2 regions of the Streptomyces sp. NPDC003327 genome follow, and region 1 is predicted to be linked to the other one. Evidence: riboswitches for the same ligand, from Rfam matches in the RefSeq annotation. Region 1 holds a riboswitch; the other holds the start of a gene.
What was found. A riboswitch is a leader RNA that binds a small molecule or an ion and turns the genes downstream of it on or off. The one in region 1 is predicted to bind cyclic di-AMP.
Positions count from the first base shown of each region.

Region 2: another riboswitch for cyclic di-AMP. It lies ahead of ACWDVG_RS16135 (M23 family metallopeptidase); the one in region 1 lies ahead of ACWDVG_RS29570 (M23 family metallopeptidase).

Region 1 is NZ_JBSFSA010000063.1:916-7,910, reverse strand. It holds gene lhgO (L-2-hydroxyglutarate oxidase) at 1-481, shown strand, start outside; gene trmB (tRNA (guanosine(46)-N7)-methyltransferase TrmB) at 667-1,401, shown strand; gene ACWDVG_RS29580 (PrsW family intramembrane metalloprotease) at 1,456-2,775, shown strand; gene ACWDVG_RS29575 (aldo/keto reductase) at 2,797-3,753, opposite strand; gene ACWDVG_RS29570 (M23 family metallopeptidase) at 3,888-5,249, opposite strand; cyclic di-AMP (ydaO/yuaA leader) riboswitch at 5,261-5,421, opposite strand; gene ACWDVG_RS29565 (PP2C family protein-serine/threonine phosphatase) at 5,623-6,819, opposite strand.
Region 2 is NZ_JBSFSA010000016.1:74,691-81,685, reverse strand. It holds gene ACWDVG_RS16150 (bifunctional acetate--CoA ligase family protein/GNAT family N-acetyltransferase) at 1-1,140, opposite strand, end outside; gene ACWDVG_RS16145 (HPr family phosphocarrier protein) at 1,314-1,595, shown strand; gene ACWDVG_RS16140 (GntR family transcriptional regulator) at 1,806-2,489, opposite strand; gene ACWDVG_RS16135 (M23 family metallopeptidase) at 2,666-3,439, opposite strand; cyclic di-AMP (ydaO/yuaA leader) riboswitch at 3,449-3,612, opposite strand; gene ACWDVG_RS16130 (M16 family metallopeptidase) at 3,825-5,222, opposite strand; gene ACWDVG_RS16125 (M16 family metallopeptidase) at 5,219-6,565, opposite strand; gene ACWDVG_RS16120 (DNA gyrase/topoisomerase IV subunit A) at 6,747-6,995, shown strand, end outside.

The sequences.
Region 1 (6,995 bases):
CGGCCTGGTCTACCCCGTGCCGGACCCTGCGTTCCCCTTCCTCGGCGTCCACCTCACGCGCGGCATCGACGGCGGCGTCCACGTCGGGCCCAATGCCGTGCCCGCGCTCGCCCGCGAGGGGTACGACTGGGGCGTCGTCCGCCCCCGAGACCTGGCCGGCACCCTGGCCTGGCCCGGCTCGTGGGCCATCGCCCGCGACCACTGGCGGTACGGAGCGGGGGAGGTGCGGCGGTCCCTGTCGAAGCGGGCCTTCACCGAGGCGGTGCGCAGGCTGCTGCCCGTGGTCCAGGAGACCGACCTGCGGCCCGCGGCCGCCGGGGTGCGGGCCCAGGCGGTGCTGCGCGACGGGACGCTGGTCGACGACTTCCTCGTCCGGGAGGCGCCGAGGACGGTGCACGTCCTGAACGCGCCCTCCCCCGCGGCCACGGCCTCGCTCCCGATCGGCCGCCACATCGCCGGGCTTGCCCTCGCCCACCTGTAGCCCCGGGCGGCGGGGCCTTGGGCGGCCGCCCCGGACCTCGGGCCCCGGCAGCGGGGGCCGGGCCCCCGGAGCTCGGGACCGCTCACGGGCCCCGGGCGGCGGGGCCGGGGGCGCCGTAGGATTGGGGCATTGTGTCTGAGCAGCCAGAGATCGTCAGCCAGCCCGTCGCGCGCCGCGGCAGCCGTATGTTCGCGCCCGGAGAGGGCCCCTCGCCCGACCCCGCCGGCGCGCACTTCGAGCGCCGCATCCGCAGTTTCCAGCCGCGCCGCAGCCGGGTGACCGCCGGGCAGGCAGAGGCCATGCTGAAGCGGTGGCCCGACTGGGGGCTCGACATCGACGGCAAGCGGGTGCTCGACCTGGACGAGCTGTTCGGCGGGCTCCCCGTCGTGCTGGAGATCGGCTTCGGAATGGGCGAGGCGACCGCCCAGATGGCCGCCGCCGACCCCCGCACCGGCATCCTCGCGGTGGACGTGCACACCCCGGGCCAGGGCAACCTCCTCGGGCTCGCCGACCGCAACGGCCTCACGAACGTCCGCGTCGCCAACGGCGACGCGATCATCCTGCTCCGCGAGATGCTGCCGGCCGACGCCCTCGACGGCTGCCGCGTCTACTTTCCGGACCCGTGGCCGAAGAAGCGCCACCACAAGCGGCGCCTGATCCAGCCCGACTTCCTGTCGCTGCTCGCGACCCGCCTCAAGCCGGGCGGAGTGCTGCACTGCGCCACGGACTGGGAGCCGTACGCCGAGCAGATGCTGGAGGTGCTCTCCGCCCACCCGGACTTCGAGAACACCAGCGCCGACGGCGGCTTCGCGCCGCGCCCCGACTTCCGCCCGCTGACCCGGTTCGAGGGGCAGGGGCTCGACAAGGGCCACGTCGTGCACGACCTGCTCTTCCGCAGGGTCGACACCCGCGGAAGGTGACGGAGGCCGACAACCCCGTCGCCGCTGTCGGTGACCCTCGTTAGGGTCGCTCACGTGTCGAACCCCGCTCCCGCCGAAGCCGCCGTCCCCCACCGGGACACCGACGACCCGGCCTTCCCGGCCGCCGCCGACCGGTCCCAGTGGCGCTACCGGCCGCGCCGCGCCTTCTGGCGCAGCCGGCTGGTCCGGGCCGTCGCCGTGATCGTGCTGCTCGCGCTCTGCGCCCTGGTCATCCTGGCGCTGGTCCGCGAACAGACCGGCACGGAGGGCTTCCTCGTCGGCCTGGGCCTCGCCGTCCTCCCCGTACCGCTGCTGATGGCGGCGTTCCGGTGGCTCGACCGGGTCGAGCCGGGGCCCTGGAAGAACCTGCTGTTCGCGTTCGCGTGGGGCGCCTTCGCCGCCGCGCTCGTCGCGATCCTGGCGAACTCCTTCGCGGTCCGCTGGATCGCGACGGCCACCGCGGACCCGACCTCGGCCGACCACCTCGGCGCCACCGTCATCGCCCCCGTGGTGGAGGAGAGCGCCAAGGCGGCCGCACTACTGCTGCTCTTCCTCCTCCGCAGACGGCACTTCACGGGGCTCGTCGACGGCGTGGTCGTCGCGGGCTTCACGGCGACGGGCTTCGCCTTCACCGAGAACATCCTCTACCTCGGCAACGCCTTCGGCGAGGACCAGGACTTCGGCTCCTCCGGCATCGGCGCCGTCACCGCGGGCACGTTCTTCGTCCGGGTCGTGATGTCGCCCTTCGCGCACCCGCTCTTCACCGTGCTCACCGGCCTCGGCTTCGGCTTCGCCGCGCTCGCCCCGCGCGGGAAGCGGCTGCGGCGGGTACTGCTCCCGCTCGCGGGCCTGCTCCTGGCGATGGGCGTGCACGCGCTGTGGAACGGCTCGGCCACCTTCGGCGGCCCGCTCGCCTTCTACACCGTGTACGGGATGTTCATGGTCCCCGCGTTCGGACTGCTGACGTGGCTCGCGGTGTGGAGCCGGCAGCGCGAGCTGCGCACCATATCCGGGGTGCTCCCGGCGTACGCGGCGGCGGGCTGGCTCTCTCCCGAGGAGCCGCTCGCGCTCTCCTCGATGCGGGCGCGCCGCACGGCCCGCTCCTTCGCCGCCCGGACGTACGGCCGACCGGCCGCGCGCGCGGTCGGCGAGTACGAGTCGTTCGCGACGACCCTCGCGTTCCTGCGCGACCGGGCGGGGCGCGGCGCGGGCGGCGAGGACTTCGCCGCCCGGGAGCAGGAGCTGCTGCACCACCTGTGGCAGCGCCGTCAGGTGGCCTCGCCCGCGCTGTCGTACGCGGCCCGGGCGACGGGCCGGACGTGGGCGCCGCCGCAGTATCTGGACTACAGCGGCTACAACCCCTACAAGGGCTGAACCGCTGCACGGGCTGCACCGCTACGAGGGCTGCACCGCCGACGCCTCGGTGAGGAGGGCGAGTTCCGCCTCCGTGAGGGTCAGGTCGGCGACGGCGACGAGCGCCGGGAGCTGCTCGACCGTGCGGGCCGAGGCGATCGGCGCGGTGACGGTCGGGCGGGCGGCGAGCCAGGCGAGGGCGACGGTGGCGAGCTCGGCGCCGTGCGCCCCGGCGACCTCGTCGAGGGCGGCGAGCACGGCCCGGCCCCGCTCGGTCTCGGCGTGGCGGGCGGCGCTGCGGGCGCGCACGCTGTCGACGGTGGTGCCGGGGCGGTACTTGCCGGTGAGGAAGCCGGACGCGAGGCCGAAGTACGGGACGGCGGCGAGTCCGGCGGACTCGGCGGTCTTGAGGAGGTCGCCCTCGTAGGTGTCCCGCGACACGAGGTTGTAGTGCGGCTGGAGGGCCACGTACCGGGTGAGGCCCTCGGCCTCGGCGAAGTCGAGGGAGGCCCGCAGCCGCTCCGGGGAGATGTTGGAGGCGGCGACGGCGCGGACCTTGCCCTCCTTCACCAGCTGGTCGAGGGTGGTGACGATCTCCTCGACGGGCACGGACTCGTCGTCGAAGTGCGTGTAGAAGAGGTCGATGCGGTCGGTGCCGAGGCGGCGCAGCGAGGCCTCGGCCGCGGCCTTGAGGGTGGGGGCGGCGAGCCCCTTGAACTGGGGGTGGGCGCCCGCCTTGGTGGCGACGACGACGTCGTCGCGGTTGCCGCGCGCGGCGAGCCAGCGGCCGATGATCGTCTCGGACTCGCCGCCGACGTTGCCGTCGGCCCACTCCGAGTACACGTCGGCGGTGTCGACGAAGTTGCCGCCCGCGGCGGCGTAGGCGTCGAGGACGGCGAAGGACTGCGCTTCGTCGGCGCTCCAGCCGAAGACGTTGCCGCCGAGGGCCAGCGGGAAGACATGCAGGTCGGAGGTGCCCAGCGGGCGGAGTGCGGTCATGACGTCCTCAACCTCCCGCGCCGCCGCGCCTATTCCGCGCGGAGGGGGTGTGTACCGCGGTCCGCACGGGGTAGGCGAGCCACAGGCGGACAGCGGGACAGCGGGACAGCGGGACAGCGGGACGAAGTCGGCGGTTACAGCGACAGGCCCTTGGAGCGGAGCCAGGCCGCCGGGTCGATGCCGTCCCCGCCGGGGGTGTGGACCTCCATGTGGAGGTGCGGCCCGGTGACGTTGCCGGTGGCGCCGACGCGGCCGATGGTCTCGCCGGTGCCCACGGTCTGGCCCGCCGAGACCGTCATGGACGACATGTGGCAGTACCAGATCTCGGTGCCGTCGGCGAGTTCGAGCACGACGCGGTAGCCGTACGAGCCGGACCAGCCAGCGGACTTGATGGTGCCGCCGTGGACCGCCTTCAGCGGGGTGCCGGTGGGGGCGGCCAGGTCGAGGCCCGTGTGGTAGCCGGAGGACCACATCGAACCGGACTGCATGTAGGTGGACGTGATCGTGTACGAGGAGAGGGGCAGGGCGTAGCTGGCGGCGAGCTGCGCGAGGCGCTCGGCCTCGGCCTTCTCCGCGGCGATCCGCTCGGCCTCCGCCTTCGCCTCCGCCTCGGCCTTCGCCTTGGCTTCCGCCTCCGCCTTCGCCTTGGCCTCGGCCTCCGCCTTGGCCTTCGCCTCGGCCTCCGCGGCCTTGGCCTCCGCCTCCGTGGCCGCCTTCTGGGCGGCGGCGGCCTCGGCGGCCTCCTTCGCGGCGGCGTCGGCGGACGCCTGCTGCTGCTCGGCCTGCTGGAGAATGCGGGCGCGCAGGGCCTCGCCGGCGTCGGAGGCTCCGGTCTCGCCGCCCTCGGCGGTCTCGCTCCGCTCCTCGCCCGTGGTGGTGTACGCGGCCGCCGTGAGCGGGTTGGGGTTGGCGCGCCCGGCACCGACCTGCTCGCTCTCGTCGTCGGCGAGCAGGTCGCCGACGCCGGGCAGGTCCTTCGCGTCCGGCAGCCCCAGGTCGGGGAGGTCGGGGAGCGATATGGCGACCGGCGGCTTCTCCTGTGCGGTGGCGAGGCCACCCGCGCCGACGGCGGCGATCACGCCGACGCCGAGGACGGTGGAGGAGCGGGTGAAGGCGGAGCGCTGCTTGACGACCCGGTGGCGGCCGCCGGAGCGGACGGTGCCCTCGGTGGGGTTCCACTCGCCGACGGCGGGATCGGCGGGGGACGCGACCGGGCCGGGCCCGAAGGCGGCGGGCTCGGAGGAAACCGTCTCGTACGAAGCCGTCTCATAGGACGCGGTGTCGTAGGACGCGGTCTCGTGCGAAGTCGTCTCGTACGCCGGGGCCTCGAAGGCGGACGTGTCGTACGAGGCGGTGTCGTGGACGTCCTGCGAGGCGTAATGGCCCTGCGAGGCGTAGGAGTGCTGTGCGGCGTACGGGTCGTGTCCCGGTCCCGCTCCCGGCGCCGTGCCGAACGGGTCGAAGGGAGCTTCGGGGGCAGGGGTGTTGGACGCCACGGAGGCGCGCTCCTTTCCTTCCTTCTCGCCTACCGGGTTAGCTGACGGGTTCGGAGCAGGAAGGTCTCCTACGGGCGCGATCGCACGCGTGCGGCGGCACAGGTGCGAGGGGCCCGATTCACCCCAAGTGGTGGTTCCCCGGTTCCCTTTCGGAATTCGGCGCACGCGCACGGTGTCGCCTCTTGCGACGACTGGGACGACCGCGCTGCGTTATCGAACGTTAATAGACGGGGGTGCCCGATTCCAAGCCGTCCCCCTTGATCATTCATCGAATTGGCGGGGAAACGCCCGAGTTGACCCCCTCTCGGCACCGGCCGCCCAAACCCCCGTGACCTGACGTTGTGTCAATTGTTATCCCAGCGGCATCTGTCGACTACACCGGGTGACCGCGCGCCCCGTCCGGAGGCACCACCGGCATCGTCCGCCGCCGCTCCGGCTGCCCCGTCGCCGGCCGGCTCACCGCGATCAGCGCCATGTCGTCCGTCGACCGGCCCCCCGTGTGCCGCCGTACGTCACCCACCAGCGCGTCCAGCAGCTCCTCCGGCCCGGGGAAGATCCGCCCCGCGAGCCGCTCGGCCGGATCGTAGAAGACGCCCAGCGCGTTCCGCGCCTCCGAGACGCCGTCGGTGTAGAGGAGGAGCGTGGCACCCGGGGGGAACGGCCGCTCGTCGGCCCGGTCCGGCCACGCCCCCAGCTCGCCCATGCCGAGCGGCAGCGCGGCCTCGGTCGGCTCCACCGTCTCCAGGCCGCCGTCGCCGTACAGCAGCAGCGGCGGCGGATGCCCGCGGTTGACGATCCGCACCCGCCCGCCGTCCGACGGGATCTCCGCGAGGACCGCCGTCGTGAACCCCTCGACGGCGTCCAGCCCGCTGCGCCGCGTGCCCTCCCGCGCGAGCGCCCGCTCCAGCCGCCCCGCCACGCCCTCCAGGGTCCGCTCCTGCTCCGCCGCCTCGCGGAAGGCCCCGATCACGACGGCCACGGCCTCCACCGCGTCCATCCCCTTGCCCCGGACGTCACCGACGACCAGCCGCACCCCCTGCGGAGTGTCCTGCACGGCGAACAGGTCGCCGCCGATGAACGCGTCCGCCTGCGCCGCCTCGTACCGGGCCGCGCACTGCAATCCGCCGATCCGCTCGGCCGGCGTCGGCAGGACCGCCTTCTGCGCGGTCTCCGCGATGACCCGCGCGGAGGCGAGCCGCTCGCCGCTGATGCGGACGATCCGGTTGATGAGCAGGGCGAGCGCCGAGACCGTCAGCACGGTCAGCGTCTCGGTGAGCGCCGGGACGTCGGTGGCGGTGCCGTTGTAGAGGTGCAGGCCGACCGAGGCGAGGACGGCGGCGAGCGCGGTGAGCAGGGTCGTGACCCCGGACGAGAACGGCGCGGAGATCAGCGGGGCCGCCGAGAAGAGCGGAGCGGCGGTGTACTGGGGCGGGGTCGACAGGTCGAAGACGATGCCCCCCACGATGACCAGCGGCGGCAGCGCCCGGACGAAGCGCCGGGCACCCTGGTACGGGCGGCGGCCCTCGCCGTCCCGCCGCCCGTCGCCCGTCACTCCTGGGGGGTGCCCCACCTGTGCCCTCTCCTGCCGGTCCGTTCCTCCCGCGGCGGGTACCGCGCTCCCCCAAGGTTCACCGCCCGCCCCGGCCGCGGCGACCGGCACGGGGCCGACTGGCGTACGGCGCGGGGCGGGGCGGGGCAGCGGGGCGGGGCGGGGCGGGGCGTACGGGGGCAGGCGATACGGGGGCA
Region 2 (6,995 bases), on a different contig from region 1:
CGTGAAGAGCCCGATGCGCCCGGCGCCCGGCATCTGCGGGGCGAGCGAGGCGTTGAGCCGGACGTCGTCCGCGGTGTTGATGATCCCGAAGGCGTTGGGCCCGATGATCCGCATCCCGTACGAGCGGGCCTGCCGCACCAGCTCCCGCTGCCGCTCGCGTCCGGCCGCGCCGCTCTCCGCGTACCCGGCGGAGAGGACGACGAGGCCCCGCACCCCGTGCTCGCCGCAGTCGGCGACGGCCTGCGGCACGCGCTCGGCCGGCACCGCGACGACGGCGAGGTCGACCGGTTCGCCGATGGCGGCGACGGAGGGGTGGGCGGGGACGCCGTCGAGTGCGGCCGGCCCGTCGTCGGTCAGGGCGGCGTTCACCGCGTACACCCGACCGGTGAAGCCGGCGTCGAGGAGGTTGCGCAGGACGGTCCTGCCGACGCCGCCGGGTGCGCGGCCGGCGCCGACGACGGCGACGGAGCGGGGGTCGAGGAGCCGCTGCACGGACCGGGCCTCGGCCCGCTGTTCGCGGGCGCGCTGGACGGCGAGGGAGCGGTCGGTGGGTTCGAGGTCGAGGTGGAGCCGGACGGAGCCGTCCTCGAAGCTGCGCTTCTGGGTGTAGCCGGCGTCCGTGAACACCTTGATCATCTTGGTGTTGGCGGGGAGCACCTCGGCGGCGAAGCGGCGGATGTCCCGTTCGCGGGCGACGGCCGCGATGTGTTCGAGGAGGGCGGAGGCGACTCCGCGGCCCTGGTGGGCGTCCTGGACGAGGAAGGCGACCTCGGCCTCGTCGGCCGGGGCGGAGGCGGGCAGCCCCTGGGCGTTGATCCGGTCGTAGCGCACGGTGGCGATGAACTCCCCGCCCACGGTCGCCGCGAGTCCCACCCTGTCCACGAAGTCGTGGTGGGTGAAGCGGTGGACGTCCTTGGCGGAGAGCCGGGGGTAGGGCGCGAAGAAGCGGTAGTACTTCGACTCGTCCGAGACCTGCTCGTAGAAGCTGACCAGCCGGTCGGCGTCGTCCGCGGTGATGGGCCTGATGCGCGCGGTGCCGCCGTCGCGGAGCACCACGTCCGCCTCCCAGTGGTCCGGGTAGGCGTGCTCCGGTGGCGCGGGCTGTTCCACCGCTCCCGACTGATCCGAGGCGCTCTGCATGGGGCAAGCGTACGGCCGGGGTACGACAGGGGCACCGGTCGCGCGTCGGTGGTGTGCCGTGCAAGGTGAGAGGGCCGAAGGGCGGCCCGGTCGGGTCCGAGGTCGGTACGAGCACGCCGCACCCCGTGAGAGACTGGTCTAGACAACCCGCTTGAGACTTGAAGGGCAACACCATGGCTGAGCGCCGCGTCAACGTCGGGTGGGCCGAGGGCCTGCACGCCCGCCCCGCCTCCATCTTCGTCCGTGCCGCCACGGCATCCGGCGTTCCGGTGACGATCGCCAAGGCCGACGGCACCCCGGTGAACGCCGCGTCCATGCTGGCGGTGCTCGGCCTCGGCGCGCAGGGCGGCGAGGAGATCGTGCTGGCCTCGGAGGCCGAGGGCGCCGAGATCGCCCTGGACCGTCTCGCGAAGCTGGTGGCCGAGGGCCTCGACGAGCTCCCCGAGACCGTCTGACCCGGGTCGTCCCCCGAGAGCCATCGTGGCCGGTACCGCCGGAAATCCGGCGGTACCGGCCACACCGTTTTTCCGGCACCGCTATTCGGCACCGCTTTCCGGAGCCACCGGCACGAGCCGATTATCGGCGCTCTTGTCCGGGCAGCGGGAATTCCCGGGCAGCACGAACAGAGCCCGTTCCCTTCACATTCTTTGTATACGGTGCGCGTGTTAATTCCGGGCGCTCGCCGTGTTGACGACATGTTGCGAAACCCTCACGCGGCCGCGCTCGGGCTTTTTGAGGCGATGCAGCGGGAGGGAACGCTCCACGTGGAGCGCGGTCATCGCCCGCGCCCGCTCGGCGTCCCCGCGGGCGACCGCGTCCACGATGGCGCCGTGCTCGGCCCAGGCCTCCACGGGCTGGGCGGGCTGCTCCACCACGTACATCCAGGCGATCTTGTGCCGCAGCTGGGTGAGCGGCGCCGTCAGGGCCGGGCTCCCCGACGCCTGCGCCAGCGTCTCGTGGAACCAGCCGCCCAGGGAGCGCAGATCCTCGCCCTGGCCGCGTCGGGCCCGCTCCTGCCCCAGCCTGACCAGGCCGCGCAGCACCTTGAGGTGAGCGTCGGTGCGCCGCTGCGCCGCCCGCGCCGCGCCCAGCGGCTCCAGCAGCGCACGGACGTCGAGCAGATCGGCCGCCTCCTGCTCGGTGGGTTCCGCGACGTGCGCGCCCGCGTGACGGCGGGTCACCACGAACCCCTCGGACTCCAGGGTGCGCAGGGCCTCACGGACCGGGACGCGGGAGACGCCGTACCGCCGGGCGAGCTGCTCCTCCGTCAGCCGGCTGCCGCGCTCGAAGACGCCGGAGACGATGTCGTCCCGAATCGCCGTGCATACCGAATGCGCGGGAATGCGCATGTCCGACCTCCGCCTGTGATCCGCGCACCGAATTCGACGCCTGCTGCCGCGACTCTATTGCAGCACACCGGAATTTCCGATGCCCGGCCGCCGGGCAGGTATATCTTCTGGCCACACGAAAAGCCCCGGCTCGGTACGAGCCGGGGCTTTCGCGACGGATGTGGCGGCGGCGGACGTCAGACGTTGACGCCTCGGGCGCGCAGGTACGCGACGGGGTTGATGTCCGAGCCGTAGTCGGGGCTCGTGCGGGCCTCGAAGTGGAGGTGCGGCCCGGTGGAGTTGCCGGTGGAGCCGGAGACGCCTATCTGCTGGCCGGGCTCGACGGTCTGGCCGACGTGGACGTCGATGGAGGCGAGGTGACCGTACTGGGTGTACGTGCCGTCGTGCATCCGGATGACGATGTTGTTGCCGTACGCGCCGCCCCAGCCGGCCTCGACGACGGTGCCGGAGCCGACGGAGACGACCCGGCTGCCGTAGGAGGCGTGGAAGTCGACGCCGGAGTGGCTGCCGGAGGACCAGAGGGAGCCGCCGGTCTTGTAGCCGGTGGAGACGTACGAGCCGGCGATCGGGAGCTGGAAGGAGGCCAGACGGCGGCGCTCCGCCTCGCGGGCGGCACGCTCGCGGGCCTCGCGGATCTCCTGGGCGCGGGCCTCGGCCTTGCGCTTCGCCTCGGCCTCCGCCTTCGCCTTGGCGTCGGCCTCGAAGGCTTCCTTCTCCTGCGCGTCGACCTGGGCGCTGACCCGGTCCGCGAGGGATTCCTCGGTGATCACACGGGTGAGGCCGGTGTCCTCGACGGAACCGTGGTTGTCCGTGTCGGCGGCCAGCGCCGGGGAGGCGAGGGTGCCGATGACGCCGGTGGTGGCGAGCGTCGCCGCGCCGGCGATGCCCGCGCCGCGGCGCGCCATCCGGCTCGGAGCACGATGCTTCCCGGTGGCACGGGTGAACGCCAAGAGGCTGATCCTTTCCTTCCCTCTCGCCTACCGGGTTAGCTGACGGGTTCGGAGCAGGAAGGTCTCCTACGAGCCCCTCCGCACGAGGCGAAGGCGCCCGATTCACCCCAGGGACTGAGTGGGTCCCCGGCTCCCCGGGCTCGCGCCTGACGGGGACTCGGCGATCGCTGTCCGATGCCGCGGATGCGGCGGGTGCAACGGACGGACAGCGCCCACGACGCTAGGCCGATCAACTGTCGATCACCAAACAGACGCGCTCTTTTGTAAGACATGCCACAGGGCAGACGATCACACTTACCGCCAATCCGGACAATGCGAAGGACCCCGACCTTTGCAGGGATCGGGGTCCTCTCGCGCCCGGCGCCAGCCGGGCGGTGGGCGTCAATCAGCCCGTCACGACGGTCACTTCACCGATGCCGAGGGCGCGCACCGGCTCCTCGATCCGCGCGGCGTCGCCCACCAGGACGGTGACGAGCCGGTCGACCGGGAAGGCCCGGACGACGGCGGCCGTGGCCTCGACCGTGCCGGTCTCGGCCAGCCGCGCGTACAACTGCGCCTGGTAGTCGTCCGGGAGGTGCTGCTCGACCTGGTCGGCGAGCGTCCCGGCGACGGAGGCGGCCGTCTCGTACTTGAGGGGCGCGACCCCCACCAGGTTCTGCACGGCGGTCTCGCGCTCCTCGTCGGTGAGCCCCTCGGCCGCCAGGGTGCGCAGCACCTTCCACAGGTCCTCGAGGGCCGGTCCGGTGTTGGGGGTGTCGACGGAGCCGCTGATGGCGAGCATCGAGGCGCCGTTGCCCTCGCCGTCCGAGCGGAGCACCTGGCCGAAGGCCCGCACGCCGTACGTGTAGCCCTTCTCCTCGCGCAGGACCCGGTCGAGGCGGGAGGTGAGCGTGCCGCCGAGGCAGTACGTGCCGAGGACCTGCGCCGGCCAGACGCCGTCGTGGCGGTCCGGACCGATCCGGCCGATGAGCAACTGGGTCTGGACGGCGCCGGGCCGGTCCACGATGACGACCCGTCCGGTGTCGTCGGCGGTGATCGGCGGCATCCGGCGCGGCTCGGCCGGCTCCCCCGCCCAGGCGCCGAGGGTCTCGGCGAGGACCTTGTCGAGGTCGACCCCGGTCAGGTCGCCGACAACCACGGCCGTGGCCGTGGCGGGCCGGACGTACGCCTCGTAGAAGGCACGGACGGCGGCGGCGTCGATCGCGGCGACGGTCTCCTCGGTGCCCTGACGCGGCCGGGACATCCGGGAGTCGGCCGGGAAGAGCTCCTTGGAGAGCTGCTTGGCGGCGCGGCGGGACGGGTTGGCCGTCTCGTGCGGGATCTCGTCCAGGCGGTTGCCCACCAGGCGCTCGATCTCGGTCTCAAGGAACGCCGGCGCGATCAGGGCCTCGGAGAGCAGGCCGAGCGCCTTGGGCAGCCGGGAGACGGGGACCTCGAGGGAGACCCGTACGCCCGGGTGGTCGGCGTGCGCGTCGAGGGTGGCGCCGCAGCGCTCCAGCTCGGCCGCGAACTCCTCGGCGCTGCGCTGGTCGGTGCCCTCGGAGAGCGCGCGGGCCATGATCGTGGCGACGCCGTCGAGGCCGTCGGGCTCGGCGTCCAGGGGGGCGTCGAGGAAGATCTCGACGGCCACGACCTGCTGGCCGGGGCGGTGGCTGCGGAGCACCGTCAGGCCGTTGGCGAGGGTGCCGCGCTCGGGAGCCGGGAAGGCCCACGGCCTCGCGGTGCCCGGCCGGGGCTGCGGGTGGAAGTCCATGCTGGTCAAAGACACGGCAGCGTCGGTCACTGGTCCGCTCCCTCTTCCTCGTCGCTGTCGCTCTGCTCCGCGGTCACCGGCTCGTAGACCAGCACCGCGCGGTTGTCGGGCCGGAGCCTGGCCGCGGCGACGGCCCGCACCTCCTCGGCGGTGACGTCGAGGACGCGGTCGACGGCGGTGAGGGCGAGCTGCGGGTCGCCGAACAGCACGGCGAACCGGCACAGTTCGTCGGCGCGGCCCGCGACCGTGCCGAGCCGGTCGAGCCACTCGCGCTCCAGCTGGGCCTGGGCGCGCTCCATCTCCTCCGGCGTGGGCCCCTCGGCGGCGAAGCGGGCCAGCTCCTCGTCGACGGCCTCCTCGATGCGGGGCACCTCGACGCCGCCGGAGGTCTTGACGTCCAGCCAGCCGAGCGAGGGCGCGCCCGCGAGCCGCAGCAGGCCGAAGCCGGCGGCGACGGCCGTGCGGTCGCGGCGGACCAGGCGGTTGTGCAGGCGGGAGGACTCCCCGCCGCCCAGGACCGTCAGGGCGAGGTCGGCGGCGTCGCACTCGCGGGTGCCGTCGTGGGGCAGCCGGTAGGCCGCCATCAGCGCGCGGGCCGGCACCTCCTCCTCGACGACCTCGCGGAGCTGCTCGCCGATCGTCTCGGGCAGCGAGCCGTCGCGCGGCTCCGGCTTGCCGTCGTGGCCGGGGATGGAGCCGAAGTACTTCTCCACCCAGGCGAGCGTCTGCTGCGGGTCGATGTCGCCGACGACGGACAGGACCGCGTTGTTCGGCGCGTAGTAGGTGCGGAAGAAGTTCCGCGCGTCCTCCAGCGTCGCCGCGTCCAGGTCCGCCATGGAGCCGATCGGCGTGTGGTGGTACGGGTGGCCCTCCGGGTACGCGAGGGCGGTCAGCTTCTCGAACGCCGTGCCGTACGGCACGTTGTCGTACCGCTGGCGGCGCTCGTTCTTGACGACGTCCCGCTGGTTCTCCATCGACTCGTCGTCGAGGGCGGCGAGCAGGGAGCCCATGCGGTCGGCCTCCAGCCAGAGCGCGAGCTCCAGCTGGTGGGCGGGCATGGTCTCGAAGTAGTTGGTGCGCTCGAAGCTCGTCGTGCCGTTGAGCGAGCCTCCCGCGCCCTGCACGAGCTCGAAGTGGCCGTTGCCGTGGACCTGCTTCGAGCCCTGGAACATCAGGTGCTCGAAGAGGTGGGCGAGGCCGGTGCGGCCCGCCACCTCGTGGCGCGAGCCGACGTCGTACCAGAGGCAGACCGCGGCGACCGGGGTCAGGTGGTCCTCGGAGAGCACCACGCGCAGGCCGTTCGCCAGCCGGTGCTCGGTCGCTGTCAGGCCGCCGGAGCCGGCCTCGGCCGTGGCCGTGTGACCCATGGGCATGTACGTCCCTTCGATCGCGATGTGGAAAAGTCCTGCCACTGTATGCAAGCGCGCCGACACCTGGCGAAGTTCCCGGCCCCGTCACATGTCCCTCTTCCGGGTCGCGGTCGGCGCTGTCGGTGGCACGGTCCACAATGGTCCGCGTCAGATCAACCTTGTTGGTGAAGGAGCCGCAGCCGCGATGGCCCGCCGCAGCACGAAGACACCGCCGCCGGACGACGCGTACGAGGAGAGGATCCTCGACATCGACGTCGTCGACGAGATGCAGGGCTCCTTCCTCGAGTACGCGTACTCGGTGATCTACTCGCGCGCTCTGCCCGACGCCCGCGACGGCATGAAGCCCGTCCAGCGGCGCATCGTCTACCAGATGAACGAGATGGGCCTCCGTCCGGACCGCGGGTTCGTGAAGTGCGCCCGGGTCGTCGGCGAG